Regions from separate parts of the Pseudomonas sp. ABC1 genome, predicted to be linked through region 4. Evidence: riboswitches for the same ligand, from Rfam matches in the RefSeq annotation. Region 4 holds a riboswitch; each other region holds the start of a gene.
What was found. Region 4 has a riboswitch for cobalamin ahead of btuB (TonB-dependent vitamin B12 receptor). Riboswitches for the same ligand answer to the same signal wherever they lie in the genome.
Positions count from the first base shown of each region.

Region 1: linked by a shared signal. The riboswitch ahead of HW090_RS02550 (class I SAM-dependent methyltransferase) and the one ahead of btuB (TonB-dependent vitamin B12 receptor) in region 4 are both predicted to bind cobalamin.
Region 2: linked by a shared signal. The riboswitch ahead of HW090_RS10445 (ABC transporter substrate-binding protein) and the one ahead of btuB (TonB-dependent vitamin B12 receptor) in region 4 are both predicted to bind cobalamin.
Region 3: linked by a shared signal. The riboswitch ahead of cobO (cob(I)yrinic acid a,c-diamide adenosyltransferase) and the one ahead of btuB (TonB-dependent vitamin B12 receptor) in region 4 are both predicted to bind cobalamin.

Region 1 covers NZ_CP058349.1:631,267-638,674, reverse strand. Annotated here, with positions in the region: gene HW090_RS02565 (iron ABC transporter permease) at 1-605, opposite strand, end outside; gene HW090_RS02560 (ABC transporter substrate-binding protein) at 602-1,522, opposite strand; gene HW090_RS02555 (TonB-dependent receptor) at 1,522-3,657, opposite strand; gene HW090_RS02550 (class I SAM-dependent methyltransferase) at 3,687-4,463, opposite strand; cobalamin riboswitch at 4,575-4,783, opposite strand; gene ercA (alcohol dehydrogenase-like regulatory protein ErcA) at 5,480-6,643, shown strand; gene HW090_RS02540 (NahK/ErcS family hybrid sensor histidine kinase/response regulator) at 6,627-7,408, shown strand, end outside.
Region 2 covers NZ_CP058349.1:2,360,586-2,367,993, forward strand. Annotated here, with positions in the region: gene HW090_RS10420 (OprD family porin) at 1-678, opposite strand, end outside; gene HW090_RS10425 (DUF1624 domain-containing protein) at 878-2,026, shown strand; gene HW090_RS10430 (pseudoazurin) at 2,013-2,465, opposite strand; gene HW090_RS10435 (ABC transporter ATP-binding protein) at 2,471-3,265, opposite strand; gene HW090_RS10440 (iron ABC transporter permease) at 3,262-4,299, opposite strand; gene HW090_RS10445 (ABC transporter substrate-binding protein) at 4,296-5,312, opposite strand; cobalamin riboswitch at 5,447-5,686, opposite strand; gene exbB (tonB-system energizer ExbB) at 5,964-6,992, shown strand; gene exbD (TonB system transport protein ExbD) at 6,995-7,408, shown strand, end outside.
Region 3 covers NZ_CP058349.1:126,986-134,393, reverse strand. Annotated here, with positions in the region: gene HW090_RS00415 (ABC transporter ATP-binding protein) at 1-641, opposite strand, end outside; gene HW090_RS00410 (iron ABC transporter permease) at 638-1,654, opposite strand; gene HW090_RS00405 (ABC transporter substrate-binding protein) at 1,651-2,526, opposite strand; gene cobO (cob(I)yrinic acid a,c-diamide adenosyltransferase) at 2,526-3,134, opposite strand; cobalamin riboswitch at 3,221-3,433, opposite strand; gene HW090_RS00395 (PvdJ/PvdD/PvdP-like protein) at 3,493-5,109, opposite strand; gene HW090_RS00390 (cyclic peptide export ABC transporter) at 5,307-6,962, shown strand; gene HW090_RS00385 (helix-turn-helix transcriptional regulator) at 7,182-7,408, shown strand, end outside.
Region 4 covers NZ_CP058349.1:1,306,800-1,314,207, reverse strand. Annotated here, with positions in the region: gene HW090_RS05760 (ATP-binding protein) at 1-323, shown strand, start outside; gene HW090_RS05755 (response regulator transcription factor) at 349-909, shown strand; gene HW090_RS05750 (metallophosphoesterase) at 948-1,760, opposite strand; cobalamin riboswitch at 1,869-2,080, shown strand; gene btuB (TonB-dependent vitamin B12 receptor) at 2,188-4,068, shown strand; gene HW090_RS05740 (hypothetical protein) at 4,173-4,763, shown strand; gene HW090_RS05735 (cobyrinate a,c-diamide synthase) at 4,760-6,070, shown strand; gene bluB (5,6-dimethylbenzimidazole synthase) at 6,067-6,726, shown strand; gene cbiB (adenosylcobinamide-phosphate synthase CbiB) at 6,723-7,408, shown strand, end outside.

The DNA of each region.
Region 1 (7,408 bases), 680 kb from region 4:
GCCGTCAGCAGCGCGAGCAGGGCCAGGGACGACCAGTCTGGCGTATGGATACCGCCCAGGGTCCAACTGAGCACCACCTGCAGGTTCACGCTTTCGTCGGAGAGGGCCAGCAGCAACAGGCTGCGCAAGGCGCCGAGCAGGGCCGCCACGGCAATGCCGGCCAGCAGCAGGCCGCTGGTGTCGGTGATGCGGGTCAGGCGGGTGATGGCCAGTACCAGCAGGGTCGCGCCCCAGGCACCGAGGAAGGCCAGCAGCGGCAGGGACAGTGCCACCGCAAGCGGCAGCGGCACCAGCAGTGCGATGGCCGCGCCGACCGCCGCGCCGGGGGCGCTGCCAAGCAGGTAAGGTTCGGCCAGTGGGTTGCGGAAGACGCCCTGGAAAATCACCCCGGCCAGGCCCAGGCAGGCACCGACACAGAAGGCGGCAAGCACCCTCGGCAGGCGCCAGTGCACCAGCAACTGGCCAAACGGGCTGTTCGCCGTGCGGGTGTCGAACAGCTCTGCCAGATCGTGCGGGGCCAGCAGGTCCGCGCCCAGCCAGAGTCCCAGTAGCACGGCTGGCAGTGGCAACAGGCAGATCAGGCGGTAACGCGCAGTACGGGTCATGGGGAGGGCATTCCAGGCGATGGCTCGGCAAAGGCCGAAGGGTGCAGCAGGCGTGCCAGTTGCTCGACACCTTCGACTACCCGCGGGCCGGGGATCAGCAGCAGGGCGCTGGGCAGTGCCGCGAGTCGGTTGTCGCGTACCGCGCCAATGCTGGCCCAGCCCGGGCGCTGCGGCAGTGCCTGCAAGCGTTCGGGCGGGCCGGCGACGACGATATGCCCGGGGTTGGCACGAAAGACCGATTCGCCTCCGACCTGGCTCAGCGCATTGCCCGCGAAGACATTCTCGCCACCGGCCAGGCGCAGGATATCGGCGGTGTAGGTGCCGTCGCGCACGCTCAGGTAGGTGCCACGCTCGCTGGCGCCGGTTTCCAGGTAGACGCGAACCGGCGCTTGCCCGGCGAGGCGCGCCCGTACCGCTTCCAGACGCGCATCCAGGTTGGCCAGCAGTTGCCGGGCCTGTGCCTCGTTGCCGGTGGCGCTGCCGAGCAGGCGGATATTCGCCATGACCGTGTTCAGGTCGCGATGGTCGAGCACCAGCGCCGGAATGCCGATGCGTTGCAGCGGCTCGACCAGCGTCGCGGCCTGGCGTGCCGGGGTCATCACCACAAGGTCTGCGCGCAGGCGTGCGATCGCTTCCACGGAGAACCCCAGGCGACCGCCGACCTTGGCGCGCTCTGCGATCTCCGGCGGGTAGCGGGTGAAGGCCTCGACACCGACGATGGCATCGCCAGCACCGATGCCGTTGAGGATTTCGACGTTACTGGCAAAGATCGCGACGATGCGCCGGGGCTTGGCGGGGATTTCCACCTGGCGACCCAGCGCGTCGACCACCAGGCGTGGAAAGCCCTGGCTGTCGACGGGCTGTGCCAGCGCGATGCCGCTCAGCAGCATCAGCCACAGCGGCCAGATACGCGGCATCAGAAGCGGTAATGCGCGCCGAGGTACAGCTCGCGTCCCGGGTTGCTGTTGCCCAGGCCGCCGTTCGAGGCTGCCGGGTCGGCGCTGGTGGAGTGGTTGCCGGTGGCGATGAACAGCGAGCTGCGGTCGATATCGAACAGGTTGTTGATGCCCGAGAACAGCGACAGGTCGCGGGTCAGCTGGTAGTTGCCACGCAGGTTGAAGACCCAGAACGACGCTTTGCGGTGCACGTAGTTGGCATGCGGTTCGCCCGCCGGGATCAGCAGTTTCTCTTCGGTGTTGTAGAAGATCGGCCCGCGCAGGATGGCCGTCAGGCCCAGGTCCCAGGCGTTCTGCCGGCCATAGATCAGGCCCAGGCTGGCCTGGTGCTGGTACATGCGCTGGATCTGGTCGCGGTGCGTGCCGATGAGGGTGCTCGAAGCGCCCCGGTCTTCCATGTCGAAGTTCCAGATGCCGCTGGCGTTCAGCCGCAGTAGCTGTTCGCCCTGTAGGGCCAGCGCGTTGGCCAGGTCGTATTGCCATTGTGCTTCGAGGCCACGGATCACCGCATCGCCCTGGCCATTGGTGTACTGGCTGACCGTGCTGCTCAGCGGTCGGGTGGTGATGCGGTCGCGGATGCGGTTCTGGAACAGTGCCAGATCGAAGAACTGGTTGCCGTGGGCGACGGTCAGGCCGGTTTCGAACTGCAGGCTGGTTTCCGCCTTCAGGCTGGCGTTGCCCAGGGTCTGGGTGCCGCTGGTGGTAGTGAAGTCGGCCGCCAGTTCGCCGGCCAGTGGAGCGCGGAAGCCAGTGGAGACGCCCGCACGCAGTTTCAGCCAGTCGAGTGCCTGGAAGGCGGCACCAAGGCTGTAGGTGACGTCATTGAAGCTGCGGGTCTTCTCCTCCAGCAGTGGCATGTGATCGGTGGCCACGGTGGATGAGCGGCCATAGCTGTAGCGGGCGCCGCCACGCAGGGTCAGGCGATCGTCCAGCAGGCGCTGGATCAGCTCGGCATAGAGGGCGGCGGAGAGGTCGTCGGAGTTGATGTCGTAAGGCGCGGCCTGGCTGCTGGTGGAGCCGCTGACCGAGACACGGAAGCGCTCATTGCGCAGCTTGCTCTTCTCCAGGTCGACGCCTAGCAGCAGGTCGGTGCTCGGGCCCAGCAGAATCTGGGGCGTCAGCCTGAGGCCGTAGCCACTGAGCTTGCGCTCGATGTTGTCCTTGCTGAAGCCGGCGGCGCCGCTGCTCTGGCGTTCCGAGCCCCAGTGCAGGTCGTCGACGTCGCGGAAGGCATAGGCCTGGGCCGCCCAGTTCATCCAGTCGCCGACGCGCGCGGTCCAGTTGGCCTCGATGGACTGGTTGTAGCGGTTGTCGTAGTTGTTGTAGTCCCACTGCGAACCCCGGAAGCCGGCATCGTAGATGCCGTCGGAGCGCAGGGTCAGCTCGAAGCGCTGGTCGTCGCCGGCGTCGTAGCCGAGGGCGAGCAGGCCGCCACGGCGTTTCCAGGCGGTGTTGTGCTGGGTGCCGTCATCGCTGCGGTAGTCGCTGCGGCGCCCGGCATCGAAGCCGATGTAATAGTCCAGCGCGCCGAGCATGCCGCTGCTGTACAGCGAGCCCTGGCCCAGCCCCCAGGAGCCGGCTTGCAGGGTGGCGCCGTTGCCGCTGGTGTTGCGCCCGTCACGGGTGATGATGTTGACCACTCCACCGATGGCCTGGCTGCCGTAGATCACCGATGCCGGGCCGCGGATGATCTCGATGCGCGCCACCTGGGCTGGCGACAGCTTGGAGATGTTCGCCGTACCCGAGCGGCGGCCGTTGACCAGTACCGTCACCTGGCTGCGGTAATCGCGGCCCTGGCCGTCGGTGGAGCCGCCACGGATGTTGATCGAGGTCTGCCCCGGCGTCCATTCGCTGAAGAAGCCGACGGCATTCTCGGCCAGCAGGTCGGTGAGGCTGCGTGCCGACGAGCGCTCGATCTGTTCGCTGTCGATGACCTGGACCGTGGAGGTGGTGTCCCTGAGGGACTCATTGGCGCGCGGCGCGCTGATCAGCGATGAGTCCATCTGCAGGATGCCGGGGCTGCTGTCCGCCACGGCAATGCCTGCCATGCCGAACAGCAGAGGCAGGCTGCCAAGGGTGATACGTGTGTAAGGCATGTGGTGTCCTCTGTCTTCGAGTCGCGTGGTCAGGCGTGCCAGATCAGCGTGGCGGCACATTTGGGGGCGCTGGCCAGCCAGCCGCCGGGAACTTCCTGCAAGTGTTCGCGCAGGTGGGCGTGCAAGTGCCGCAGGCGCTGTTTGTCCAGGGGGCCGAGCTTTTCCTGGAAATGCGCCAGGGCATCGTCGTAGTGGGGAAAGACGGTCGAAAAGCGCCAGTGGGTGAAGTGAATGGCGTCCGGACGCAGCCGTTCGCCGAGGTCGTCCAGCACCAGCAGGTGGCCGGGGGTGGTGTCGCTGCCGTGCAGAGAGGCGGGCAGGAAGCCGGACAGGCAATAGGTGCGCGGGCCTTCCTGGGCCGGCACGTTCCAGGCCAGGGCTCGGCGTGCCAGGGGGCGGACATGTTCGAGAAGGTGGCGTGCCTGGCCGTCCGCCACCGGGATATTGGCGCACAGCACCACCTCGGCGGGCGCCAGCGAAAGACGGGGGATGTCTTGCCACAGGCTGTCATGCAGGCGCAGCTCGATACCTGGCGTTCGGGCTGCGAGAGCGCTGATGCAGGTGCGCATGTAGGCGTTGGGTTCCAGGGCTGTCCAGCGTCCGCTGTCTTGCAGCAGTGCCTGGCCGAGCAGGCCGGAACCTGCGCCGATGTCGAGCAGGTCGCCACAGTGCCCCAACGTCTGGCGCAGGGCTGTACCTACCGTGGACAGGTAGTCGGACGCCGCCAGGTGTTCGGCATAGAAGGCGGCCTCGCGGTCACTCCAGACCGAGGTGGCAGGCGGCGCAGCAGGGGATGGCGTGGGCATCGTGATTCCAGTTGCACAGGATGGGGCCTGGCAGCCGGGCAGGGGATGTGCGCAAGGGTGGGCGGTGCGGGGAATGGCCTGCCCATCGGTCTGCGCCCGCCCACCGCGGGTTGCCGTTCGTTGGAATCAGGCCGGTCTCCGGGCTTGCGAGGGGCATGGAACATTCACCTTCCCATGCCGGCTGGCACAGTGGTCTGTCGAATGTTTCGCTCGCTTACCGTTGCGGGGGCAGCGCCGGACTGGTCAATGCAGATGACGCACCGGCTTCCCGTTTAACCCCATGCCGCAAGACATGGGACACCTGAAACAGTCGGGCATCTGAACATCGCCGGCCGGTTACGTCAATCGGTTGTGCCAGGCCGGATCTGAAAGCAGAAAGGCCACTTCCGCAAGGACGGAAGTGGCCTTTTAACTGGTACCCGAGGCCGGACTCGAACCGGCACGCCTTGCAGCGGGGGATTTTCTTACCACTTCGACTTTCGCCGCCGTCGCGTCCGTTGGAACGCTGCGTTCGTGGTCTGGAGCACGCCTTCACCCTAGCCATCATTCAGCCGTAGGTGCCCGCCGTCTGCTCTCTACACCTTCCCGGTCGCGGGACCGGGCTTGGCTCGGCGTTGGCTCGGATACCGTGATATCCAGGGCGTTCGCCGAGTTTGACGGGCTTCACCTCAGGGGTTTCCCCTTGAGGGCTCAAATGTTCAAGTCCCCTGTGTCTACCATTTCACCACTCGGGCAAGCGGTTGCAACATCCGGCGGCCTTCCGTTCTCGAAACTTCATTCGGGAACGTGTTGCATTCTCGGCCGGATCGTCGCGGCGCAGGACTATAACCACAGGGTAGGGCTTGCGCAAGCGAACCATGGCGGTGCGTCCGTTCGATCATGCCGGAGCGCTGCCCGGAACGGAGGCGCCAGGCAAGGGGGGAAGTGGTCGTCCGGACACAACCTTGGTATGCATTGCAATGGTTGAGCAATGCAGTAGGCTGTGCCGACCGTTACAAAATAATAAAGAGCGTTACATGAGCCCGGACATCAGCTTGCAGCGCAAATTTGTTTCTCCGGAAATCATTTTCGGTGCCGGTTGCCGCCACAGCGTGGGCAATTGCGCGGCCAATTTCGGCGCGCGCAAGGTGTTCCTAGTGTCCGACCCCGGCGTCGTCGCGGCGGGCTGGGTGGCGGACGTACAGGCCAGCCTGGAGCGGCAGAACATCGCCCATTGCCTGTTCACCGATGTTTCACCCAACCCGCGTACCCATGAAGTCATGCATGGCAGCGAGGTGTATCGCAGCGAAGGGTGCGACGCCATCGTCGCGGTCGGTGGCGGCAGCCCGATGGATTGCGCCAAGGGTATCGGCATCGCCGTCGCCCATGGGCGGCCGATCACCGAGTTTGAAGGTGTGGACACGCTGCGTGTGCCCAGTCCGCCGCTCATCCTCATCCCGACCACGGCGGGCACCTCGGCGGACGTGTCGCAGTTCGTGATCATCTCCAACCAGCAAGAGCAGATGAAGTTCTCCATCGTCAGCAAGGCCGCGGTGCCCGATGTGTCGCTGATCGATCCGGAAACCACGCTCAGCATGGACCCGTTCCTGGCCGCCTGTACCGGGATCGACGCGTTGGTGCATGCCATCGAGGCATTCGTTTCCACCGGGCACGGCCCGCTGACCGACCCCCACGCGCTGGAGGCCATGCGGCTGATCAATGGCAACCTGGTGCAGATGATCGCCAACCCGCAGGACATCGCCCTGCGCGAGAAGATCATGCTGGGCAGCATGCAGGCCGGCCTGGCGTTCTCCAATGCCATTCTCGGCGCCGTGCATGCCATGTCCCACAGCCTGGGCGGCTATCTCGACCTGCCGCACGGGCTGTGCAACGCCTCGCTGGTGGAGCATGTGGTGGCCTTCAACTACAAAGCGGCACCGGAGCGCTTCAAGGTGGTGGCGGAAACCTTCGGCATCGACGTGCGCGGCCTGACCCACGTGCAGATCCGCAATCGCCTGGTCCAGCACCTGATCGAGTTCAAGCAGTCCGTGGGTTTCCGCCAGACGTTGAGCCTGCACGGGGTCTCGGTGTCCGATATTCCGATGCTGTCGAAACACGCCATGCAGGACCCGTGCATCCTGACCAACCCGCGTTCGTCGACACAGCGTGATGTCGAGGTCGTCTATGCCGAAGCCCTCTGACGAGCAGCAACAGGCCCTGGCCGGCCTGCTCGGATTGGGCACCCATTCGGCGCGCAAGAGCCACTACCCGGAGTTGCAGGCACGGCTCGAAGAGCTGGAGGAAGAGCGCAACCGCTACAAGTGGCTGTTCGAGCATGCTGTTCACGGCATCTTCCAGGCCGGCTTGCAGGGCGGCATGCGTGCGGCGAACCCGGCGCTGGTACGGATGCTGGGCTATGAGTCGGTCGAGCAGGCCATGTGCGAGCTGAGCAAGCGCTCGCACAACCTGTTCGTCGGTGGGGAGGCCGAGCTCGTCAGCATCCGTCGGACGTTGAGCCAGGAGCGAGGCCTGTTCGGCTATGAAACGCGCCTGCGTCGCAAGGACGGCAGCGCCATCGACGTGATGATGAACCTGCTGCTGAAGCCGGGTGACGAGGCGCTGGTCGAAGGGTTCGTCGCCGACATCACCGAGCGCAAGCAGGCCCAACTGCATCTCATGCAGCTCAATGAGCAACTGGAACTGCGTGTCGCCGAGCGCACGAGTGAGCTGCGCGAGGCGCGTGATGCCGCCGAGGCGGCCAACCTCAGCAAGGACAAATACCTGGCAGCGGCCAGCCATGACCTGTTGCAGCCCCTGAATGCCGCGCGGCTGCTGATCTCGACCCTGCGCGAGCGCAGCCTGCCCGTGGCCGAGCAGACACTGGTGGAACGTGCCCACCAGGCGCTCGAAGGGGCCGAGGACCTGCTGACCGATCTGCTGGATATTTCCAAGCTGGATCAGAGTGC
Region 2 (7,408 bases), 1.1 Mb from region 4:
GCCGGGCAGGCCGCTGTAGCTGCCGCCGACGAAGCTGAAGGCGTTGCCCAGTTTCATCGACGGATTGGCGTAGTTCACCACCAGGCGGTTGTTGTTGCTGCGTGAGTTGCGGTCCGCCGAGCCGGTGAAGTGCCCGGCGTGCAGGTTGAGGGCGCTGAATTCGCGGCTGTTGAGGTACCAGCCTGTGTGGGTTTCCGGCAGCAGGCGGCTGTCGGATGAGGAGAAGATCGGCGTTTTCACGCGCTGCTCGCCGTAACGCAGCAGGGTCGAGGACAGCTGCGCCTTGATCGCCGCGCCACCGCGCGCCACATCATTCTGGTCATGGCCGTCATTGTCCACCGGCAGGTGGCGGATCTTGCCGGCCCGACCGCCACCGCCATCGAGTTTCTGCGCCAGGTACAGGTGGGCATCCACACCAACCCCCACGGTGCCCTGGGTGAAACCCGACTCGAACTGGCCCATCAGGCCATAGCCGAATTCCTCGGCCATGCCGTTGCGCTGGGCACGTGGCACCAGGGCATTGCGTGCACCGTTGCTACGGCCGCCGTGCTTGTAGTCGCGTTGTTCGTAGAGCAGCCGGTTGAACAGGCTCCAGCGCGCATCCTCGGTGAAACCGTTGGCCTGTTGCTGGGTGCCGGCCTGGGCGGTGGACAGGAAGGGGGCCAGGCAGAGGGCCATTCCGGTGCTGATGAATCGTTTATTTCTCATTATTTGTTCATTCCTGTTGTGTAAGGCGAGTCAATGTTGTGCGTATGCAGTGCCCGTGGCGTACGGTTCATGGCCATCAGGTGTGGGCTCGCAGGACGTGTACCGGTTGTTGTCGTGTTTTGTATTGATATAGTATTTCATATCTTTATTGCCTTCCGATCCTGACTCCATGACCAACGCCCCCACTACCCGGCTGCTCTCCATCGACGCATTGAGAGGGCTGGTGATTCTTTTCATGTTGCTCGACCACGTGCGCGAAACCTTCTACCTGCACATGCAGGTCGGCGACCCGATGGACGTGGCACAGACCGATCCCTTCCTGTTCTTCAGCCGGACTCTGGCGCACCTGTGCGCGCCGGTCTTCGTCTTCCTTACCGGCCTGTCTGCCTTCCTCTACGCCGAGAAGTACCAGGGCGCGGCCCAGGCCTCGGCGTTCCTGTTCAAGCGCGGGCTGTTCCTGGTCCTGCTGGAGCTGACCCTGGTCAACTTCGCCTGGACCTTCCAGTTCCCGCCCAGCGTCATCTACCTGCAGGTGATCTGGGCCATCGGCCTGAGCATGCTGGCGCTGTCCGCGCTGGTCTGGTTGCCCCGCCCGCTGCTCGCCGTCCTCGGCCTGCTGATCGTCGCCGGGCACAACCTGCTCGACGGCGTGCACTTCCCGGTCGAATCAGCGCTGCACATTCCCTGGGCCGTGCTGCATGACCGGGGCTGGATCGAGGTTTCCGACGCCCTGCGCCTGCGCACGTCCTACCCGCTGCTGCCGTGGATCGGCGTCATCGCCCTCGGCTACGCGGCGGGCCCCTGGTTCGCCCGCAGTGCCAGCGCCCCGCGACGTCAGCGTCTTCTGCTGGGCGCGGGTTTCGCCGTGCTGGCGGGCTTCGTCGCGCTGCGTCTGGTCAACGGCTATGGCGAGAAACCCTGGATCGTCGGTGAAAACGCCCTGCAGACCCTGATGAGCTTCTTCAACATCACCAAGTACCCACCTTCGCTGCTGTTCATCGCACTGACGCTGGGCCTTGGCCTGTTGCTCCTGCATGCCTTCGAGCGCCTGCAATCGCAGCGGGCGGTGCGGGTACTCGGGGTGTTCGGCGGCGCGCCGATGTTCTTCTACCTGTTGCACCTCTATGTGCTGAAGTTTCTCTACCTGGCCTGCGTGGCGATCTGGGGCCTGAACCAGGGCAGCTACTTCGGTTTCGACTCGATGCTCGCCATCTGGCTGTGCAGCATCCTCTTGTCCGTCGCGCTCTACCCGCCGGTGCGCTGGTTCGCCGCGCTCAAGGCGCGGCGCCGTGACATCGCCTGGCTCAAATACCTGTAGCCGCCTTCGCCTGCTCGACGATCCTGGCGAAGCGCTCGGCGGCGCGGTTCGGCAGGCCGGCAGGCACCGCCAGTTGATCCAGGCCCGGTTCGCCGACCTGGATCAGCATCACCATGCCCATGGCGTAGTGCGGGATGCACTGGATGCCGTAGAAGCCCGGCTGCTCCAGCGTCACTTCGATCTCTTCGTTGATCCGGCCCTTGAAGGTCGCCGCGCCCTCCGGGTGGAAGCCGGGGATGCTGGCGGCGTTGTGGGTGCTGTGGCTGGCGATGAATTTCACGCTGTCGCCCGGTGCGACCACCAGGTATTCCGGTTCGTAGACCATGGCCCCGCTGGCGCCACGGTTGAGCATCTTCACTTCATGGACTTCGGCCCAGGCCGGTACGCAGGCCAGGGCGAGGGCGCCGAACAGGGCGGCGTGTCTCAGGGGGGTACGCATGTCTTCTATGCACTCCGAGGGGCAGTGAGGGGTTGGAAACGAATGACGCGGCTGCCGTCATAGGGGTCGGTCAGGTAGCGCGCCTCGACCCCGAATACCTGGCGCAGGCAGTCGGGGGTCAGCACCTCTTCCGGTGCGCCGAGGGCCACCAGGCGACCGCCCGCCATCACCCCGACGCGGTCGCAGCCGAGAGCCTGGTTGAGGTCGTGCAGGGCGATCAGGGCGGTCACCGGCAACTGGTGCACCAGGCCGAGGATGGCGATCTGGTGCTGGATATCGAGGTGGTTGGTCGGCTCGTCGAGCAGCAGCAGTTCGGGTTGCTGCGCCAGGGCGCGGGCGATGTGCACGCGCTGGCGCTCGCCACCGGACAGGGTGTTCCATACGCGATCACGCATATGGCCCATGCCGACCGCCGCCAGGGCCTCGGCGACGATGGACGAATCCTCCGCGGACCAGGGCTGCAGTGCCGACAGCCAGGGTGTCCGGCCCAGTTCCACGGCGTCGCGCACGCAGATCGACTCGGCGGTTTCCGCGTGCTGTTCGACGAACGCCAGGCGCTGGGCGACCTGGCGCCGTGGCAGGCGCGTCATGGGCTGGCCTTGCAGGTACAACTCGCCGGCACTGGGCGTGCGCAGGCCGGCAAGCACCTTGAGCAGAGTCGACTTGCCCGAGCCGTTCGGACCGATCAGGCCCAGGGTTTCACCGCGTCGCAGCGCCAGGGAAATGCCCTGGATGATCGGCGTGCCTTTGACGCGCCAGCCCAGCTCGCGGCATTCGAGGAGGATGTCGTCCTGGCTCATGCCGAGCGCCCCCGGATCAGGATCAGCGCGAAGATCGGTGCGCCGATCAACGCTGTGATCACACCGATCGGCAGTACCTGGCCCTTGATCGCGGTGCGTGCGATCACGTCCGCGCCGACCAGGAACACCGCCCCGGCGAGGGCGCTGATTGGCACCAGGCGTGCGTGGCGAGCGCCTGTCAGCAGGCGTGCGGCATGGGGAATCACCAGCCCGACGAAACCGATCGCGCCGACGATGGACACCATCACCGCCGTCGCCAGTGCGGCGATGGCGATCAGCAAGGCCTGTACCCGGCGCACCGGCACGCCGAGGGCCGCCGCCGAGTCGCTGCCGAAGGTGAAGGCATCCAGCGCACGAGCGTGCCAGATGCAGACGAGGGTACAGGCCAGCGCCACCGGCAGGGCCAGGGTCACGTCATGCCAGCGCACGCCGCTGAGGTTGCCCAGCAGCCAGAACATGATGCCGCGTGCCTGTTCGGAGTTGGCCGACTTGGCGATCAGGAAGGCGGTCAGGGCGTTGAACAATTGCGAGCCGGCGATACCGGCCAGGATGATCTGTGCATTGCCGCTCAGAGCGCCGCGTCCGGCTGCTCGCGCCAGCATGGCGACCAGTGCGAAGGCGGCGATGGAGCCGATGAAGGCGCCCAGTGACAGCGACACCGCGCCCGCCCCGATGCCGATGATCGCCACCAGTACCGCGCCGGTCGAGGCGCCGGCGGAGATGCCCAGCAGGTAAGGGTCCGCCAGCGGGTTGCGCAGCAGTGCCTGCAGCACCACGCCGGAGATCGCCAGGCCTGCGCCACAACTGGCGGCCACCAGGGTGCGGGTCAGGCGATAGTTCCAGACGATGCCCTCGTCGATCGGGTCGAGGACGAAGCCCATGCCCAGCAGCTTGTTGCCCAGCACCTGGAACACCACTGCCGGCGGGATGCTGGTTTCACCGATGGCGACGCCACCGATCACCACCACCAGCAACAGTGCCGACACCCAGAGGGTGTGCAGCAGGCAGTGGCGCAGCAGGGGAGCAAGGGTCATTTGGACAGGTCGAGCTCGCCGATGGCCTTGGCCAGTTGCTCGATACCGTCGATGGTGCCGATCGAGGCCTGCATGTCGTTGGCGTCGAGAATCACGATGCGGTCGTTCTTCACTGCATCCATGTGCCGGGTGACCGGGTCGCTCTTGAGGAATTCCAGTTTCTTCAGGTAGTCATCGGCCGGGAAGCGGCGGCGGTCCATGCGGGCGATCACCAGGACGGTCGGGTTGGCCTTGGCGATGGTTTCCCAACCGACGGTCGGCCACTCTTCGTCGGATTCGATGACATTGCGCAGTCCCAGCGTCTTCAGCATGAGGTCGGGCGTGCCTTTGCGGCCCGCGACGTAGGGGTCGATATCGAGGTCGGCGCTGGAGAACCAGAACACGGCGGAAACATCGCCGAGCTTGCGTTGTTCGACACTGTGGCGGGCGTCGTCCAGGCGCTGCTTGAGGTTGGCGACCAAGGCATCGCCGCGGTCACGCACGTCAAAGATGGTCGACAGCTGTTCGACGCTCTTGTAGATCGAGTCCATGCTGAACGGCTGCAGGCGCGTGCCGTCGGCGCCGGTCAGGTTGTCCTTGCCTTCACAATCGGAGGGCAGGATATAGGTGGGCACATTCAGCTCATGGAACTGCTCGCGAGTGCCGACCACGCCCTGTTCGCCGACCATCCATTCGAACTGCACCGGCACCAGGCCGGGGCGCTTGGCGATCACCGATTCGAAGCTCGGGTCGTTGTCGGCCAGGCGCTCGACTTTGTCGTTCTGCGCCTTGTAGGCCGGCTTCACATCGTTGAACCAGAGCGAGGTGCCTGCCAGGCGATTACCAAGGTCCAGTGCATAGAAAATTTCCGTGCCGGCCTGGCCGATGGTCACGGCCCGCTCGGGAGCGGCGCTGAAGGTCAGGGTGTGGCCGCAGTTCTCGATGTTCAGCGGGTACTGGGTCGGCGTGGCGGCCAGTGCCGAGGCGCAGTGGCCAAGCACGGCGCCGGCGAGGACGAGACGGGATAGCAGCATGGGGTTCTCCAGGCGAGCGGATGGCGGTATTCCGGCAGGCGCAAGGAGAAGGGTTCAAGGCGGACGGGACGGATCACGGGTGTGCGTGCCAGGTCCAGCGCCGGCCAAGGCTCTCCCTCCCGGACACCCCGCCGGTCAGTTCGATTCGTGCCGGCAGGTCTCCTGACTGGCGCTTCATTGCATCACCACAGCCTTCCCGGAGCATGCTCCAGTGACATATTTCGCAGTGATGCCAAGTGCCTACAGTTGCGGGGGCAGTTCCATTCGATGGCTGTGACCGGGCGTGCTTGCAATTGCAAGGATGACGCCAGGCCGTCAGGCCACCATGGATTCCCTATTAATTCCTGGTGGAAACCGGCGGGCGCATCTTAATGGATATGTGGCGGGTGCCCTATCCCTATTTGCGAACGAGGTTCGCGGAGCGCTGTAACGGCGCTGTAGTCAGGGCTTCATAAGGTGCATGGGAGTGGTTCGTGCTGCGATTCTGGCTGATTTCCCACCCCCTGTTCAGGTACGCTAATGACTTCGTGAAGGAAAATTAATTTTATTCCTTTAATGAACGATAACTATTTGCGATAATTACCGCTTGCTCTGGCTCGTCGAATCCTATTCGAGCCACTGTCCGTCCCGCTCAGATCAGGTGTGGCCCGCATGAAATCGATCTTCTCCCGCGCCCCGTTCAATAGCGCAGCTCTGCGCATGTTCGTGGCTGTTCTGCTTACGCTGTCACTCGTGCCCGCAAGTCAGGCCGATGAAACGACGCCGGTTGCCGCACCTGCCGCCAATGAGGCACCTGCCGCTTCCTCTGGTGAAGCGCCAGCGGTTGATCCGCTTGCCGCAGGTAGCGTCGCTGCCGCGCAGAATGGCGAGGGCACTGTCGAGGGTGCTGCGGACGTCGATGGCGAGGCTCTTGACGAAACCGGCACCTCTGAAGCTGAAGAGGCCCTGGCAGAAGATGAACTCTCCGCCGGCTTCGCCCATGACCTTTCCCCGTGGGGCATGTACCAAGGCGCGGATATCGTCGTCAAAGCCGTGATGATCGGTCTGGTCATCGCCTCGATCATTACCTGGACCATCTGGGTCGCCAAAGGCCTCGAACTTATTCGTGCCAAGCGCCGTCTGCGCGGCGAAGTCGGTGCCCTGAAGCGCGTCAGCACACTCAAGCAGGCTGCCGACCAGGCGCGTGCCCAGAACAGTTTCAGCACACTGCTGATCGAAGATGCCCAGGAAGAGCTGAACCTTTCCTCCAAGAGCACCGACAAGGATGCCATCAAGGAGCGCGTCAGTTTCCGCCTCGAGCGTCTTGTCGCCGCCAGTGGTCGCAGCATGAGCCAGGGGACTGGCGTGCTGGCGACCATCGGTTCGACGGCTCCATTCGTCGGTCTGTTCGGTACCGTGTGGGGGATCATGAACAGCTTCATCGGCATCGCCAAATCCCAGACCACCAACCTGGCCGTCGTGGCACCCGGTATCGCCGAAGCGCTGTTGGCCACCGCGCTGGGCCTGGTGGCAGCGATCCCCGCCGTGGTCATCTACAACGTATTCGCCCGCTCTATCTCCGGCTACAAGGCGCAGGTCGCCGATGCGTCGGCCCAGGTACTGCTGCTGGTCAGCCGTGACCTGGACCACCAATCTCCCGCTGAGCAGAGTGCGCACCCACACGTTTCCAAGGTGGTCTGAGCATGGGCATGCATTTGAAAGAAGGGGCTGAGGACGACCTTTCCGAAGCCCATGAGATCAACGTAACGCCGTTCATCGACGTGATGCTGGTGCTGCTGATCATCTTCATGGTCGCCGCTCCGTTGGCGACCGTGGATGTGAAGCTCGACCTGCCGGCCTCTACCGCGAAGCCGGCTCCGCGTCCGGACCAGCCGCTTTATCTGAGCATCAAGGAAGACAACAGCCTGTTCCTTGGCAACGATGAAGTGACGCTGGCTACCATGGGCAGCGTACTCGATGCCCAGACCAAGGGTGACAAGGACCAGACGATCTTCGTCCGTGGTGACACCGCGCTGCAGTACGGCCACCTGATGGAAGTCATGGATGGGCTGCGAGCAGCCGGTTACCTGAAGATTGGCCTGGTAGGCCTGGAGACG
Region 3 (7,408 bases), 1.2 Mb from region 4:
CCGTGGTCGAGCAGCAGCACGCGGTCGCAGAAGCGACTGGCCAGGGTCAGGTCGTGCAGCACCACCAGAACAGTGCGGCCCTGGCGGCATTGCGCACCGAGCATTTGCATTACGTTCAGTTGATGGAAAGGGTCCAGCGCCGCCACCGGTTCGTCCGCCAGCAGCAGCGGGCTGCCGACCGCCAGTGCCCGTGCCAACCGTGCGCGCGCGCGTTCGCCACCAGACAGACTGTCGACACGGCGCGTGGCCAGGTCGGTCAGTGCCATATCCGCCATGGCCTGCGTCACCGCCTGGTGATCCTCCTCCCTCGGGCGGCCCCAGAACGTCCGGTGCGGCAAGCGGCCCAGGGCGACGTAATCATTCAGGCGCAATGGCCAACCGTGCTCGTCGCCCTGCCCCAGGTAAGCCATACGCAGAGCGCGCTGGCGCGGGTCGAGGGCCTTCAGGTCCTGGCCATCGAGGCGGACCGCGCCACTGTAGGGCAACAGGTGCGCCAGCACCTTGAGCAGGCTGCTCTTGCCGGCGCCGTTGGGGCCGATCAGCCCCAGCAGGCAGCCCGGCTCCACCTCCAGAGAAATGGCGTCGAGCAGCCGTTTGCCATCGATCTCCAGGCCGACTGCCTCCAGCACCAACCCGCTCATCGGGCCAGGCTCCCGCGCTGGCGCAGCACCAACAGCAGGAAGAACGGCGCACCGAGCAAGGCCGTCACCACGCCGAGCATTAACTCCTGCTCGCCACTGACCAGGCGCAGCAGGATATCCGCCGCCAGCAGCAGGATGGCACCGCCCAGGGCGCTGCTCAGCAACAACCGCGAAGGGTGATAGTCGACCCAGCGTCGCAACAGGTGCGGCACCACCAGTCCGATAAAACCGATAGCGCCGGTAACCGCAACACTGGCACCCACACACAACGCTGTGCCAAGGATGATCTGCAAACGCAGGCGCGACAGGTTGACACCCAGGCTGCCGGCCTCGTCCTCACCCAGGGTCAGGGCATCCAGTTGCCGACCACAGGCCAGCAACAACGCCAGGCCGCCGAGGATGAACGGCAGGCTCAGGTGGATATCGGCAAAGCTGCGGTCGCTCAGCGAGCCCATCAGCCAGAGCACGATGTCCTGCATATCGGTCGGTGTCGGCGCCAGGTTGATCGCCAGGGATGTCAACGCCGCCGCCAGGGCGGACAGCGCCACGCCGGCAAGGATCAGCGTCAGGTTGCCGCCTCGGCGGCGGGCGATCAGGTAGAGCAACAGTGTCGAGAGCGCTGCGCCGCCCATGGCAGCCCCCGGCAGCAGCCAGTGGCTCAGCCCGGCGTAACCGTAATAGAGGCACAGCACAGCACCCAGACTGGCACTGCTGCTGACGCCGAGCAGGCCAGGCTCGGCCAGCGGATTGCGCAGCAAGCCCTGCAACGCCGCCCCTGCCGTGCCCAGCGACATACCGACCAGGATCGCCAGCAACACCCTGGGCAAGCGGATTTCATGCACGATAATCCACTGCTGTACCGCAAGGTCGCGCAAGTCGTCACTGGCCGGCTGCCATTGCAGCAGCGCCCGCAGCACTTCGCCTGGCGTCAGGGCCACGGAGCCGATGCTCAGCGACAACAGGAACAACACGACCAGTATCAGCAGCAGGATGGGATTCACCAGCCGGTTCATGGGTGCAGCACTCCCGTATCGACCAGTGCATCCAGTTGCCCGGCCAGTTGCTCCGCAGCCGTCACCAGTTGCCCATCGCTGCAGCCCCAGCGGTTATCGGCGATGGTGATCGAAGGGGTATGACGCAACAGTTGCTGCAACCGAGGATGGCGCCAGTAGGATGACTTGGCATGACCCTGGTCGATCAGCATATCCGCTTTCACCAGCACATCCGGCGGAGCACCGAGCAGGCGCTCCAGCGGGTAATGCCCCCAGCCTCGTGCCGGGAAGGCGTTCTCCGCGCCAAGGGCCTGGAACACCGTATCGACATAGGTTTCGTACCCGGCACTGCCGCCATTGGGGCGCAGGTATAGCAAGCGGAATGGCCGCTCACGTGCCTGTAACCGTTGCAGGCGCGCCTGCCAATCGGCCACGTGCGCTTGCCCGGCTGCTTCCCGGTCCATGCGCCGTGCGACCAGTAGCGTGGTGTCGAATATCTGCTGCCAGGTGGTCGGGTACGGCACCGCCAGTACCTCGATGCCATGGCGCTGGAACAGCTCGCGCGGGTTCTGCGCCAGCCAGCGGCGCGAGGCCAGCACCAGGTCCGGACGCAGCGCGATAATCTCCTCGGACGTGGCCTGATTCGCCGGGTACTGGCGTGCCTGCCCAGGCATGGACGACACCCGCGCATCCTGGCTCTTGGCCGACACTGACAACAGTTGACCGGGCGCGGCCAGCCCCAGTGCCAGGTAATCCGCGCACAGGTTGGTCGACACTACGCGAGGCAGCGCCATGGCGCCCTGGACGACCAGCAGCGACAGCACAACCCCCGCCCCGTAGGCGCGGGCTTGCCCGCGAAGCCGTTGCGGCCCCCTACGAAAGCGCAAAAACATCAGAAATCGACGCCAGCCTGGCCTTTCACCCCAGCGTTGTAGGCATGCTTGACGTCACGAATTTCGCTCACCGTATCAGCCAGCTCGACCAGCTCCGGCTTGGCTGCTCGCCCGGTGACGATCACGCTCTGGTGCGCGGGCCGCTCGCGCAGGGCTTGCAACACTTCGTCCAGCACCAGGTAGTTGTACTTGAGCATATAGGTCAGTTCGTCGAGCACCACAAGGTTCAGACTGGCATCGGCGAGCATGGCCCGCGCATGGGCCCAGGCTTCGTCAGCGGCGGCCTTGTCCTTGTCCCAGTCCTGGGTGTTCCAGGTGAAACCGGTGGCCATCGCGTGGTAACGCACTTGTGGTGCGTGCTGTTGCAGATAGATGACTTCGCCGGACGCGTGGGTGCCCTTGATGAACTGAACCACCCCGGCCTGCTGGCCATGCCCCAGCGCCCGGTACAGGGTGCCGAAGGCCGAAGTGCTCTTGCCCTTGCCGTTACCGGTGATGAGGATCAGGATGCCACGCTCGATCTGCGCCTTGTCGATACCGGCATCGACCACGGCCTTCTTGCGCTTCATGCGCTCGGCATGGTTCTGCTTCTTCTGTTCGTCGATCATCGCTCGCCACTCCGCAAAGGGGCCGGATGGACGCACACAGGCAAGCACGAAAAGGCCTGGCAGCGGCAACCACCCTCACCCCGGGGTCATACCTGGTCATAACAGGCCGGTCTTCTGGCTCGCCGTCGCTCGCATACCGCGCCTTCCCGGAGCGAACCCCAGTGGCGTATCACGGCAGCGTCAGGCTTACAGCAGCGGGGGCTGCGCCGGACTCGGCATGCGCTGGGCACGACTCACCGGACTTCCCGTTTCAGCCCTGCCATGGAGATGGCGCGGGCACCTGTTCGAGGTGTGGCAGGTTAGCAGCAAAACAGTGGAAAGCCGATAGCGGGAGGGCTCGGGTGGAGCGAATCCAGATCTATACTTTTCCGCCAGGCCCAGGCGGCAGGTGCCGACCGTACCAGGGGCGCCGGGGTATACGCTTGGACAGGCGCTCCACTTCCAGCTCGTCGGAGTGGATGATCCGCAGCGCGAGCTTCATGGTCTCGATATCCAACTCCCCGCCGCCACCACCATTGCCTTGTAGCCAGGCACCGCAACCGGCCTGCTGCGGCCCGAGCCAGGGCCGCGCGAGCTCGACCCAACGCCCAGGGGCGAACCAGGGCACGCCATCGACCAGGGTGCGCACCACTTCACCGGGGTGTGCTTGCTCATGGGCCAGGAACCAGTCGTCGATACGGTCGTCGATCCAGCCATGGAACGCCCAGAACACTGGATTGACATGGGACGAGAAGGCATCGCCAAGGAAATCATTGTCCTCGCGGAACCAGCGCTCGGAGAAGTCGACAGGGTTGCGCGCATAGGGCATCGGCAGGCCGCTGTTAGGATCGCGCGCCAGGGAAGCCCAGCACATATGCAGCCAGTCATGGATACCCAGCTCGATACGCGAACCCAACTCTCCCAGACACAGAGTGCTCAAGTACTCAGGGTTCTGGTACTGCGCCTCCCACAGCTGGAAATTACCGAAATACCCCTCGCTGCTCTTGATACCGAGCAGCCAGGCATTGAAGCCAGCATCACCGGGAATCTCCCAGAACGGCGGCGTCGAATAGCCATCGTGGTTTTCCACATAGTCGATGAATGCCTGCACACCATGGCCGATATAGGGCCGTGGCGGCGGCAGACTGGGCCAGGAAAGCAACGGTTGCATGGCACGTGCCTTCAGCACCATATCCCGGTGCATGAACAGGAAGTCCTCGCCCGAGCCGTTGCGGTGGCGCTCCTTGCCCCGCGCATCCCGCTCCTGGCCTTCCGGCCCTGGCTGCCAACCCAGGCTCCGTACCCCACGCCGCTGCGTTTCGTCCAGATGCCGCCAACGATCGCGGGCGGCGTGCCAGAGCTGGTGAAACAACCGATGCCCAGGTGAAATCAGCCAGGCCTTGAGCTCAGGCCGGTAGGGAAGTCGTTCGCGGGCTAGCACGAAAGGGCGGCGCACCGCGACGAAGCGTGCTTGCCGTGTGGAAAAACCGTGCTGCTGTCCTTGCGTACTCAAAGCGCCGCTGATCGTCGCCTGGCCACCACCACTGCTCCAGTCGCCCCAGATTTCATCGAAGATCGCCTGGCAGTCATAGGCATGGCCGGCATGGTCCGTCAGCTTCCAACGCAGGTTGGGAACCTTGCTTGCATCCAGTTCGCCGAACACCTGCAGGTTGCCCTTATCGAAGGGCCGCCGGCCCAGCACACCGCGCACCGCACGCCCACCCGGACCGATGTCCAGCAACAGTTCGAGGTGATCGAGCGCCAGCCCGGGAAAGTCCCCCTGCCCGTCGAGCAAGCGGAAATCCCAGATACCGACCAATCGCTCGCCAAGCAGCACTTCCGCCTGAGGCACCGGAATGATTTCCGGCTCTTCTCTCAACTCGGCCGCTTCCTTTTCCTGATGGCTACGGTAGGCACTACGCGCTGCCACCAACGCCCCGCCTGCGACCCCAGCCGCCGCCAACCCTGCCACGAACTTCCGTCGAGAAACCCTCATAAATTCCTGCCCAGACCTTCTGCCCGATACGGACATTTCCCATACGGACGAAGCGGTCAAAGGTGGATTTAGCGACATAAGGTCAGGCTTGCCTGCGAATGGATGGTCTCCCCCGAAAGCGGATGCCACCTGCACGGTTAAATCCTTCCATGGCCGACTCGTCTAGTCGGTTCAAGGTCAGTCTCAGAGAAGCCCCCATGCCGCCACGCCTGTCCGCGGAAATCTTGCGCATCCTCAAACCCTTCTGGCTGTCCGTCGTGTTATCGACCTTGCTCGGCATCGTCAGTGGCCTGAGCGTCACCGCGCTGTTGGCGACCATGAACGACGCCCTGAACCGCGAAGGCGGCGCCACCACACGCCTGGCCCTGCTGTTCGCCGGCCTGTGCCTCCTTACCTTGGCCTGCTCCACCCTCTCCAACCTGCTGACCAACCGGGTCGGGCAGAAGGTCATCGCGCGCATGCGCCAGGAACTGGCGGCAAAGATCCTCGTCGCGCCCATCGAGCAATTGGAGCGCTACCGCGCCCACCGCCTGATCCCGGTGCTGCTCAACGATATCGGCACCATCAGCGGCTTCGCCCTGTCCGTGGCGCCCATGGTGATCTCCTTGACCGTGACCCTCGGCTGCCTGTCCTACCTGGCGCTGCTGTCCTGGCAAATCCTGCTGCTGACCCTGCTCACCGTGGTCATCGGCAGCGGCGCCCAATACCTCGCCCACCGGGCGGGTCTGCGCAGCCTGCAGGCCGCCCGAGATGGCGAGGACGAACTGCAGAAGCACTACCAGGCCATCTCAGCCGGCGCCAAGGAACTTCGCATCCAACGCGGGCGCCGTCACGACATGCTGGAGCGACATATCAAAGGCACAACGGACGACATCTGCCGTGCCAACATCCGTGCCGCCACCATCTTCGTCAGTGCCGAGACCTTCGGCTCCATGCTGTTCTTCGCGGTGATCGGCATGGCCATCGCCTTCCAGGCCCTCGGCTCAGGTACCGACAAGAGTGTGCTGGGCGGGTTTATCCTGGTGATGCTCTATATGAAAGGGCCGCTGGAACAACTGATCACACTCATCCCCAGCATCAGTCGCGCCGAAGTGGCCTTCCGCCGGGTCGCCGAACTGTCGCAGCGCTTCTCGTCCCCCGAGCCGCACCTGCTGCTGAGTGAACTGCCCGCAACGGACGACGCACTGCAGAGCATCGAACTTCATCGGCTCGGCTATGACTACCCCGAGGTAGAAGGTAGTCAGGCCTTCCACCTCGGGCCGGTGGACCTGGAAATCCGCCGGGGCGACATCGTCTTTATCATCGGCGAGAACGGCTGCGGCAAGACCACCCTGATCAAGGTTCTGCTCGGTCTCTATGAACCGCACCAGGGTGAAATCCGCCTGAACGGCCAGCGTGTCGATGCCGAACACCGCGACGACTACCGTCAACTCTTCACCACCATTTTCGCCGACTACTACCTGTTCGACGACCTCGCCCCCGGCAAGCAACAGCTTCCCGCGGAAGCGGAAAAATACCTGCAACGCCTGGACATCGCGCACAAGGTCTCGATCCGCGACGGCGCCTTCACCACCACCGATCTCTCCACCGGCCAGCGCAAGCGCCTGGCCCTGATCAATGCCTGGCTGGAAGAGCGCCCGGTGCTGGTCTTCGACGAATGGGCCGCCGACCAGGACCCGGCCTTCCGCCGGGTGTTCTACACCGAGCTGCTGCCCGAACTGAAACGCCAGGGCAAGACCATCATCGTCATCTCCCACGACGACCGCTATTTCGACATCGCGGACCAACTGGTGCATATGCATGCCGGCAAGGTGGTCAGCGAGCGTGTTGCAGGCAAAGAAGTGCCCGCCTGAACGTAGGATGGGTTGAGCACCGCAAAACCCATCAACGAGTGCTACAGTTGGGCATCGTCGCGGGGCCCCTCAGCCATCAACGAGAGGCCGACTACAACGCAACACCACCACATCCCACCCGACTGCGCCCCAGATAGTCACCACACCTGTCAGCAACAAACTAGCACCAAAAAAATAGGTGATATATCATCAACTAAAGCATTTAGCAGATGATATACCATGCGAAAGCATAAATCGCTCTTGCCAGATTCGACCCTATCCCTGCTCGCTCAACTCGGAATCAACATTGACCAGGCACGCAAACGCCGCCGCCTCTCGGTCGATACGATCTGCAGCCGAGCCGGGATCACAGCCCAGACCTACAGACGCCTGAGCAAAGGCGAACCGGGCATCGGCATCGGAATCATGGCCGCGGTCTTGAGCGCGATGAACCTGGAAGATGATCT
Region 4 (7,408 bases):
CCGCTGATCTCAGTCAGTCCCTGCTCAACCTGCTGAACAACGCCACGGATGCCTGCCCGGACAACCTGGAAATCCGCCTGGACTGGAACGAGCAATGGATCAAGCTGGGCATCCGCGACCATGGCGCGGGTGTGCCGTTGGCGATTGCCGAGCAGATCGGCCGCCCCTTCATCACCACCAAGGGTGGCAAGGGCTTCGGTCTCGGGCTTTTTCTCAGTCAGGCCAGCGTGACCCGTGCCGGCGGCACGGTGAAACTCTACAATCACGAAGACGGCGGAACTCTGACCGAGTTGCGCCTGCCTCATGGCTCGGTTCGAGTCTGATCGCGAACATTGCGAGGAATGAAGCATGACCGACGAATTGCAGCACGATGGTGAAGAACAACCACACCTGCTGTTGGTGGATGACGATCCGACGTTCACGCGTGTGATGGCCCGTGCGATGACGCGCCGTGGTCTGCGGGTGAGTATTGCCAGCTCCGCCGACGAAGGTCTGGCGCTGGCGACACAGGATTTGCCCGACTACGCCGTACTCGACCTGAAGATGGAAGGTGACTCCGGCCTGGTGCTGCTGCCCAAGCTGCTGGCGCTGGACCCGGAAATGAAGGTGTTGATCCTGACCGGCTATTCGAGCATCGCCACGGCGGTGGAAGCCATCAAGCGCGGCGCCTGCAACTACCTGTGCAAGCCCGCGGACGCTGACGATGTGCTGGCGGCGCTGCTGTCCAAGCATGCCGACCTCGATACCCTGGTGCCGGAAAATCCGATGTCGGTGGACCGCCTGCAATGGGAGCATATCCAGCGCGTGCTGAGCGAGCATGACGGCAATATCTCGGCCACCGCCCGCGCCCTGGGCATGCATCGCCGTACCTTGCAGCGCAAGTTGCAGAAGCGCCCGGTCCGGCGCTAGTCACGGACGATCCCCGTAGGGTGTACGCGCGCTGCAGCCTACGGATGGCCCCAGCTCAGCTCGAAGTGCGAGCCGGGGGCGAAGTGGTTGTCCAGCATGTCCCAGCGTTCGACCGTGACGTGCTTGTTTGCACCTTCGTGCAGGCGCAGGCGGTTGAACGAATTGGGCGAGGTGCCGCGTACCCGTGAAGAGAAGGTGGTGCCGGCCTGGACCATCCAGATCTCCCTGGCCAGATGGGCGTACTGTTTGGAAAGCGGCAGCACATGGGGCAGGTGCACATGCCCGCCCATCACCAGGTCCAGCCCCTCGGCGGCCCAGCACTCCAGGGCGGCCTGGGCGCCGCGCTGCTGGTTGCGCACGTCGCTGGGGACCATGGCGCCGAACGGCTGGTGGGCGACCACGATGCTCAGTTTGGCCGGGTCGCGGGCGCGCAGGATGTTGGCCACTCGCTCCACCTGGCGAGGTGTCACCAGACCGTTCTTGTGGCGCCGTGGGGCCGTGGTGTTCAGGCCGATCACCAGCAGGCGTTCGTTCTCGAAGACCGGCTCCAGCTCATGGCCGAAATGCCGGCGGTAGTTGTGGTAGGGGGCGAAAAAACGCAGCGGCAGGTTGTAGAGCGGGATGTCATGGTTGCCGGGGATGACCAGGGTGTCGCCGATGCCACGCTCCTTGAGCCGCTGCATGAAGGCCGCCGCCGCCGCGAACTGACTGCCACGGGCACGCTGGGTGATGTCACCGGAAAAAACCAGCAGGTCGGCGCCGTGTTCACTGACGTGGTCCTCCAGAGCCTGCACCACTGGGGCCTGTTCCGTGCCGAAGTGGGTGTCGGATATCTGCAGGATACTGGTCATCGGTCTTTTGGCCTGTCTTGTCGTTCGAAGGCGGCATTATTCCACAAGCCTGGGTGGGAGCGGCAAATCGCGACCCCAGGTCGCCTTGCGCTGCCCCAGGCCTTGGTCTACCCTCCGCCAGCCTCAGGTGCCCAGGCCATGTGCCACAAGGGTGAAACGGGAAGCCGGTTCGATTCCGGCGCTGCCCCCGCAACGGTAGGCGAGTCGTGAAACCTCTTTCGTAGTCACTGTGCCCGTATCCGCGCATGGGAAGGCCGGGTTTCGGGAGCCGCAGGCTCCGCTCGCAAGCCCGGAGACCGGCCTGTCGCATTCACGACGGTGCGGTGGGCGCTGCTTTGGGGACGTTCGTTCGCTCTCCCATGCTCCTCCGACTGTCCAACTCGGCCCAGGTGTCGTGCGGGCGGGCACGGCGGAGCTCAAACGATAAATGGATAGATCACTCTTTCGACCAGTGGCCGGCGCGCTGCTCGGGGTTTCCTGCGTGGCTTCACTGGCGCAGGCACAGTCGGTGGAACTCGACCAGCAGGTCATTACCGCCACGCGTACGGCATTGGCGCCAACCCATACCACGGCGTCCACCAGCGTGATCACGCGCGAGGATATCGAGCGCAGTCAGGCAACCACTGTCCTGGATACGCTGCGGGGCCTCGCTGGCGTCGGCATCGTCACCAATGGTGGCCGGGGCAAGTCTTCCACCGTGCAATTGCGCGGCACCAGTGACAAGCACCTGCTGGTCCTGGTCGACGGCGTCAAGGTCGGTTCGGCCACCGATGGCACGGCAGCGCTGCACGCGATTCCGCTGGAGCAGATCGAACGTATCGAGGTGGTGCGCGGTCCTCGTTCCAGCCTCTACGGTTCCGAGGCCATGGGCGGCGTCATCCAGATATTCACCCGCAAGGGTTCGGGCGACGGGGTCAAGCCGTATTTCTCCGTCGGTGCCGGCAGTCGTTCTTCCTACAGCGGGACGGCCGGGGTCTCGGGCGGAAATGGCGCGGCCTGGTACAGCCTGGGTATCGCCAGCGAGTCCACCGATGGCATCAACGTGCGCGCCTACCGGCCGAGCGCACCAAGAAGCTATGAGCCCGATGCCGATGGTTATCGCGAGCTGTCGGCGTCCCTGCGCGGGGGCTATCGTTTCAATGACCGTTTTGAACTGGATGCGAACTGGCTGCGCAGCAAGGGCCACAGCGACCTGGACAGCCGTGCCACAAACGGCAACAGCGGGCGTGATGCCTATAAGGACGGTGAGCTGGAGGTGGTCGGCGCCCGGGCGCGGTTCTCGCCCCTGGAACCCTGGCAGGTTTCCTTGCAGGTGGCCCATAGCGAGGACCTGTCGGACCAGTACCAGGATGGCAGGTTCTACTCGCGTTTCGACAGCCAGCGCGACAGCCTTTCCTGGCAGAACGATATCAGTCTGGGCGAAGCCCAGTTGCTGACGGTGGGCTTCGATTACCAGCGTGACCGTATTGACACCACGGCCGCCTATGCCAGGGATTCGCGCAACAATAAAGGTGCTTTCGTGCAGTACCTGGCCAGTTTCGGCCGGCACGGCCTGGAGGCGGCCCTGCGCCGTGACAAGGACCAGTTCTTCGGCAGCCATGACACCGGCAGCCTGGGCTGGAACTACGAACTGAGCGACGAGGTGACCGTCAGTGCCGCCTATGGCACCGCGTTCCGGGCGCCAACCTTCAACGACCTTTATTACCCTGCCAGCGCCTCCACTGCGGGCAACCCGGACGTGCAACCGGAGGAGTCGGAGAGCTTCGAAATCGGGCTCAAGGGCAACCAGGCGTGGGGTGAGTGGAGCCTGAATGCCTTCGAGACCCGGATCGACGACCTGATCGTCTGGAGCGGCAGCGGCAGCAGCCCGATGCGGCCGGACAACGTCGACGTGGCGAGGATTCGTGGCCTGGAAAGCGTGCTGCGTACCGACTTCCAGGGATGGGACATCGTTTCCTCGCTGACTTTCCTCGACCCGCAGGACCGCAGCGACAAGAACCACGGTCACCTGCTGGCACGACGGGCCAAGCGAACGTTCAATCTGGATGTCGACCGCAGTTTCGGAACAGTGGCCGTCGGTGCGACACTGTACGCCAGCAGCTATCGTTTCGATCAGGCGGCGAATACCGATGCGCAGCGACTGCCGGGCTATGCGCTGGTCGACCTGCGTGGCGAGTACCGCTTCGACCCGGACTGGCGCTTGCAGGTCAGGTTGAGCAACCTGTTCGACCGCGAGTACGAAACCGCGCAGACTTACGAGCAACCGGGGCGCGCGGTTTACTTCACGCTTCGTTATCAGGTGCTGTGATGCTGGATGTCGGGCGAAGGAACGATGAACATGACGTCGCCGATGGCGGGTCAGAACATATTCAGGGCCGCTTTCTGGTAGCGGCACAGTGAGGGGGAGAGCCCATGCATAGTCTTTCTGCGCGTTCGCAGGTTCTGGTCGGCCTTGGGCTGGTGGTGCTGATGGCCATCACCCGTGGGCAGCATTTCGCCAGCGTGGACAACCTGCCCAGCGCTTCCTGGGCGATCTTCTTCCTGGCCGGGGTGTACCTGCGCCCGCGCTGGGCCTTCGTACTGTTCTTCGCCGAAGCGACCTTGCTCGACTTCGTCTCGCTGGCCACGGGGACTATCAGTGACTGGTGCCTGTCGCCGGTGTACTGGATGCTCCTGCTCGCCTATGGCTGCCTGTGGTTCGCTGGCCGGCTGTTCGCCGCACGTGCCCGGCCGTCCTGGCGCAGCCCGGCGTTGCTGGCGTTGGCACTGGCCGGCACGCTGGTGGTGGCGGCTTTCGTCGCGCACCTGATTTCCAGTGGTGGCTTCTACTTCTTCTCCGGCCGCTACGACGAGCCGACCCTGGCCGGTTTCATCGAGCGCATGGGCATCTACTACCCGCGCTACCTGTCCAACCTGGCCCTGTACGTGGCGCTCGTCGCGATCATGCACATCGGCGTCGCCGCCTTCATGCGTACGCAGCAGCGGGCCACGACGCTTCCGTGACTTCACCGGCCATTCCTGAACGCGCCGGCTGTCCGGCGCTGTTGATCGCCGCGCCCTCTTCGGGGCAGGGCAAGACCACCGTGACCGCGGCCCTGGCCCGCGCCTACCGCAACAGCGGGTTGCGGGTGCGCGTGTTCAAGTGCGGCCCCGACTTCCTCGATCCGACGATTCTCGCCCACGCCAGCGGCCAGCCGGTGTACCAGTTGGACTTGTGGATGGTCGGCGAGGAGGGCTGCCGGCAACTGCTCTGGCAGGCTGCACAAGAGGCCGATCTGATCCTGGTGGAAGGCGTCATGGGGTTGTTCGACGGCAAGCCCTGCGCTGCCGACCTGGCGCGTTGCTTCGGCATTGCCGTGATGGCGGTGATCGATGCGTCCGGCATGGCGCAGACCTTCGCAGCCATGGCCCATGGGCTGGCGACTTTCCAGCCCGGATTGCCTTTCTCCGGGGTGTTGGCCAATCGGGTCGGCAGCGCCGGGCATGCGCGTCTGCTGCGCGACAGCCTGCCGGAGAACATCCACTGGTATGGCGCCCTGTCGCGGGAGCAGGGGATCGAATTGCCATCTCGCCACCTGGGGCTGTTGCAGGCCGCCGAACTGGGCGATCTGGATGTGCGCCTCGAACGTGCGGCCCAGGCCTTGGGCGAAAGCGCCGAGTTGCCTCTGCCGCCGAGCGTCGAGTTCGTCCGCAGCGAGCCGGATCGCTGTGGTACGCCATTGGCTGGTGTGCGTATCGGCGTGGCGCGTGACCTCTGTTTTGCCTTCATCTACCAGGCCAATCTCGACCTGCTGCGCGAGCTGGGGGCTGAGCTGGTGTTTTTCTCGCCGCTGGCCGACGACGGGCTGCCGGAAATCGACAGCCTGTACCTGCCTGGCGGTTACCCGGAACTGTCGCTGCAACGCCTGCACGAGAACCGGGGTATGGCCGAAGCGATCCAGGCGCACCATCAGGCGGGCAAGCCCATTCTGGCCGAATGCGGTGGCATGCTTTACCTGCTCGACGGTCTGGTCGACCTGGATGGCGAGCGGCGTTCATTACTCGGCCTGCTGCCGGGCGAGGCGCGTATGCAGAAGCGCCTGGCGGCGCTGGCCCTGCAATCCGTGGACTTGCCCGAAGGGCAGCTGCGCGGGCATACCTTCCATCATTCCGCGTTGAACAGCCCCCTGGAGCCTCTGGCCCGGGGCGAGTGCCCGAACGGGCGCGGCACCTGTGAGCCGGTCTATCGCCTTGGGCGCCTGACAGCCTCCTACATCCATTTCTACCTGCCGTCCAACCCGGTGGCGGCCGCGGAGTTGTTGCGTCCATGACCCAGTACGCATTCCCCGAAGAACAACGTGCCGGTGTCTACCGGGCCATCGCCGAGCGACGCGACATGCGCCATTTCTCCGGAGGCGAGGTCGCTCCCGAGCTGCTGGCGCGGCTGCTGGAGGCTGCGCACCAGGCGCCGAGTGTCGGTCTGATGCAGCCCTGGCGGTTCATTCGCATCCGTCGCCCCGAACTGCGCCTGGCCATCCATGAGTTGGTGGAGCAGGAGCGGCAGGCGACCGCCGAGGCGCTGGGGGAGCGCTCCGATGAGTTCATGCAACTCAAGGTCGAAGGTATCCGCGACTGTGCCGAACTGCTGGTGGCTTGCCTGATGGATGGCCGCGAAGCGCATGTGTTCGGGCGCCGGACCCTGCCGGAGATGGACCTGGCCTCGCTCTCCTGTGCGATCCAGAACCTCTGGCTGGCGGCACGGGCCGAGGGGCTGGGCCTGGGCTGGGTGTCGCTGTTCGAGCCGCAGGCACTGGCCGACCTGTTGCAGGTGCCCGCCGGTGCCAAGCCGGTGGCGATCATCTGCCTCGGGCCGGTGGACGCGTTCTACCCGGCACCGATGCTGGCGCTGGAGGGCTGGCGTCAGCCACGACCATTGGCGGAGCTGCTGTCCGAGGATGGCTGGGGCACGGCGGGGGGCGAGGAATGAGCCTGGCGCTGACCTGTGTAGCCGGCGTCGCGCTGGACATCGTGCTGGGCGAGCCCCGGCGCATGCACCCGCTGGTGCTGTTCGGACGCTGGGCCGATGCACTGGAACGTCATTTCAATGTGGCCGGACGCGGTTGGCGCAGCCATGGCGTCACGGCCTGGTGCCTGGCGGTGTTGCCGCTGACGCTGCTGGCCTGGCTGCTGGCGAGCCTGCCGGGCGTCGGCTGGCTGGTCGAGGTGCTGGCGCTGTACCTGGCCCTGGGGTTGCGCAGCCTGAGCGAACACCTGTTGCCGGTGATCGCCGCCCTGCGCCAGGGCGATCTGGCGCAGGCGCGCTGGTGCGTCGGGCGAGTGGTCAGTCGCGATACCCGTGAGCTGGACGAGCAGGGCGTGGCCCGCGCCGCCACGGAAACCGTGCTGGAGAATGGTAGCGATGCGGTCTTCGCCGCGCTGTTCTGGTTCATCGTGGCGGGGGCGCCGGGTGTCGTGCTCTATCGCCTGAGCAATACCCTGGATGCCATGTGGGGCTATCGCAACGCGCGTTTCGAGCGCTTTGGCTGGGCGGCGGCGCGTATCGACGACCTGCTCAACTACCTGCCGGCACGCCTGGTCGCCCTCAGTTATGCGCTGCTCGGCAATACCCGGCTGGCACTGCGCTGCTGGCGCCAGCAGGCGCCGCAATG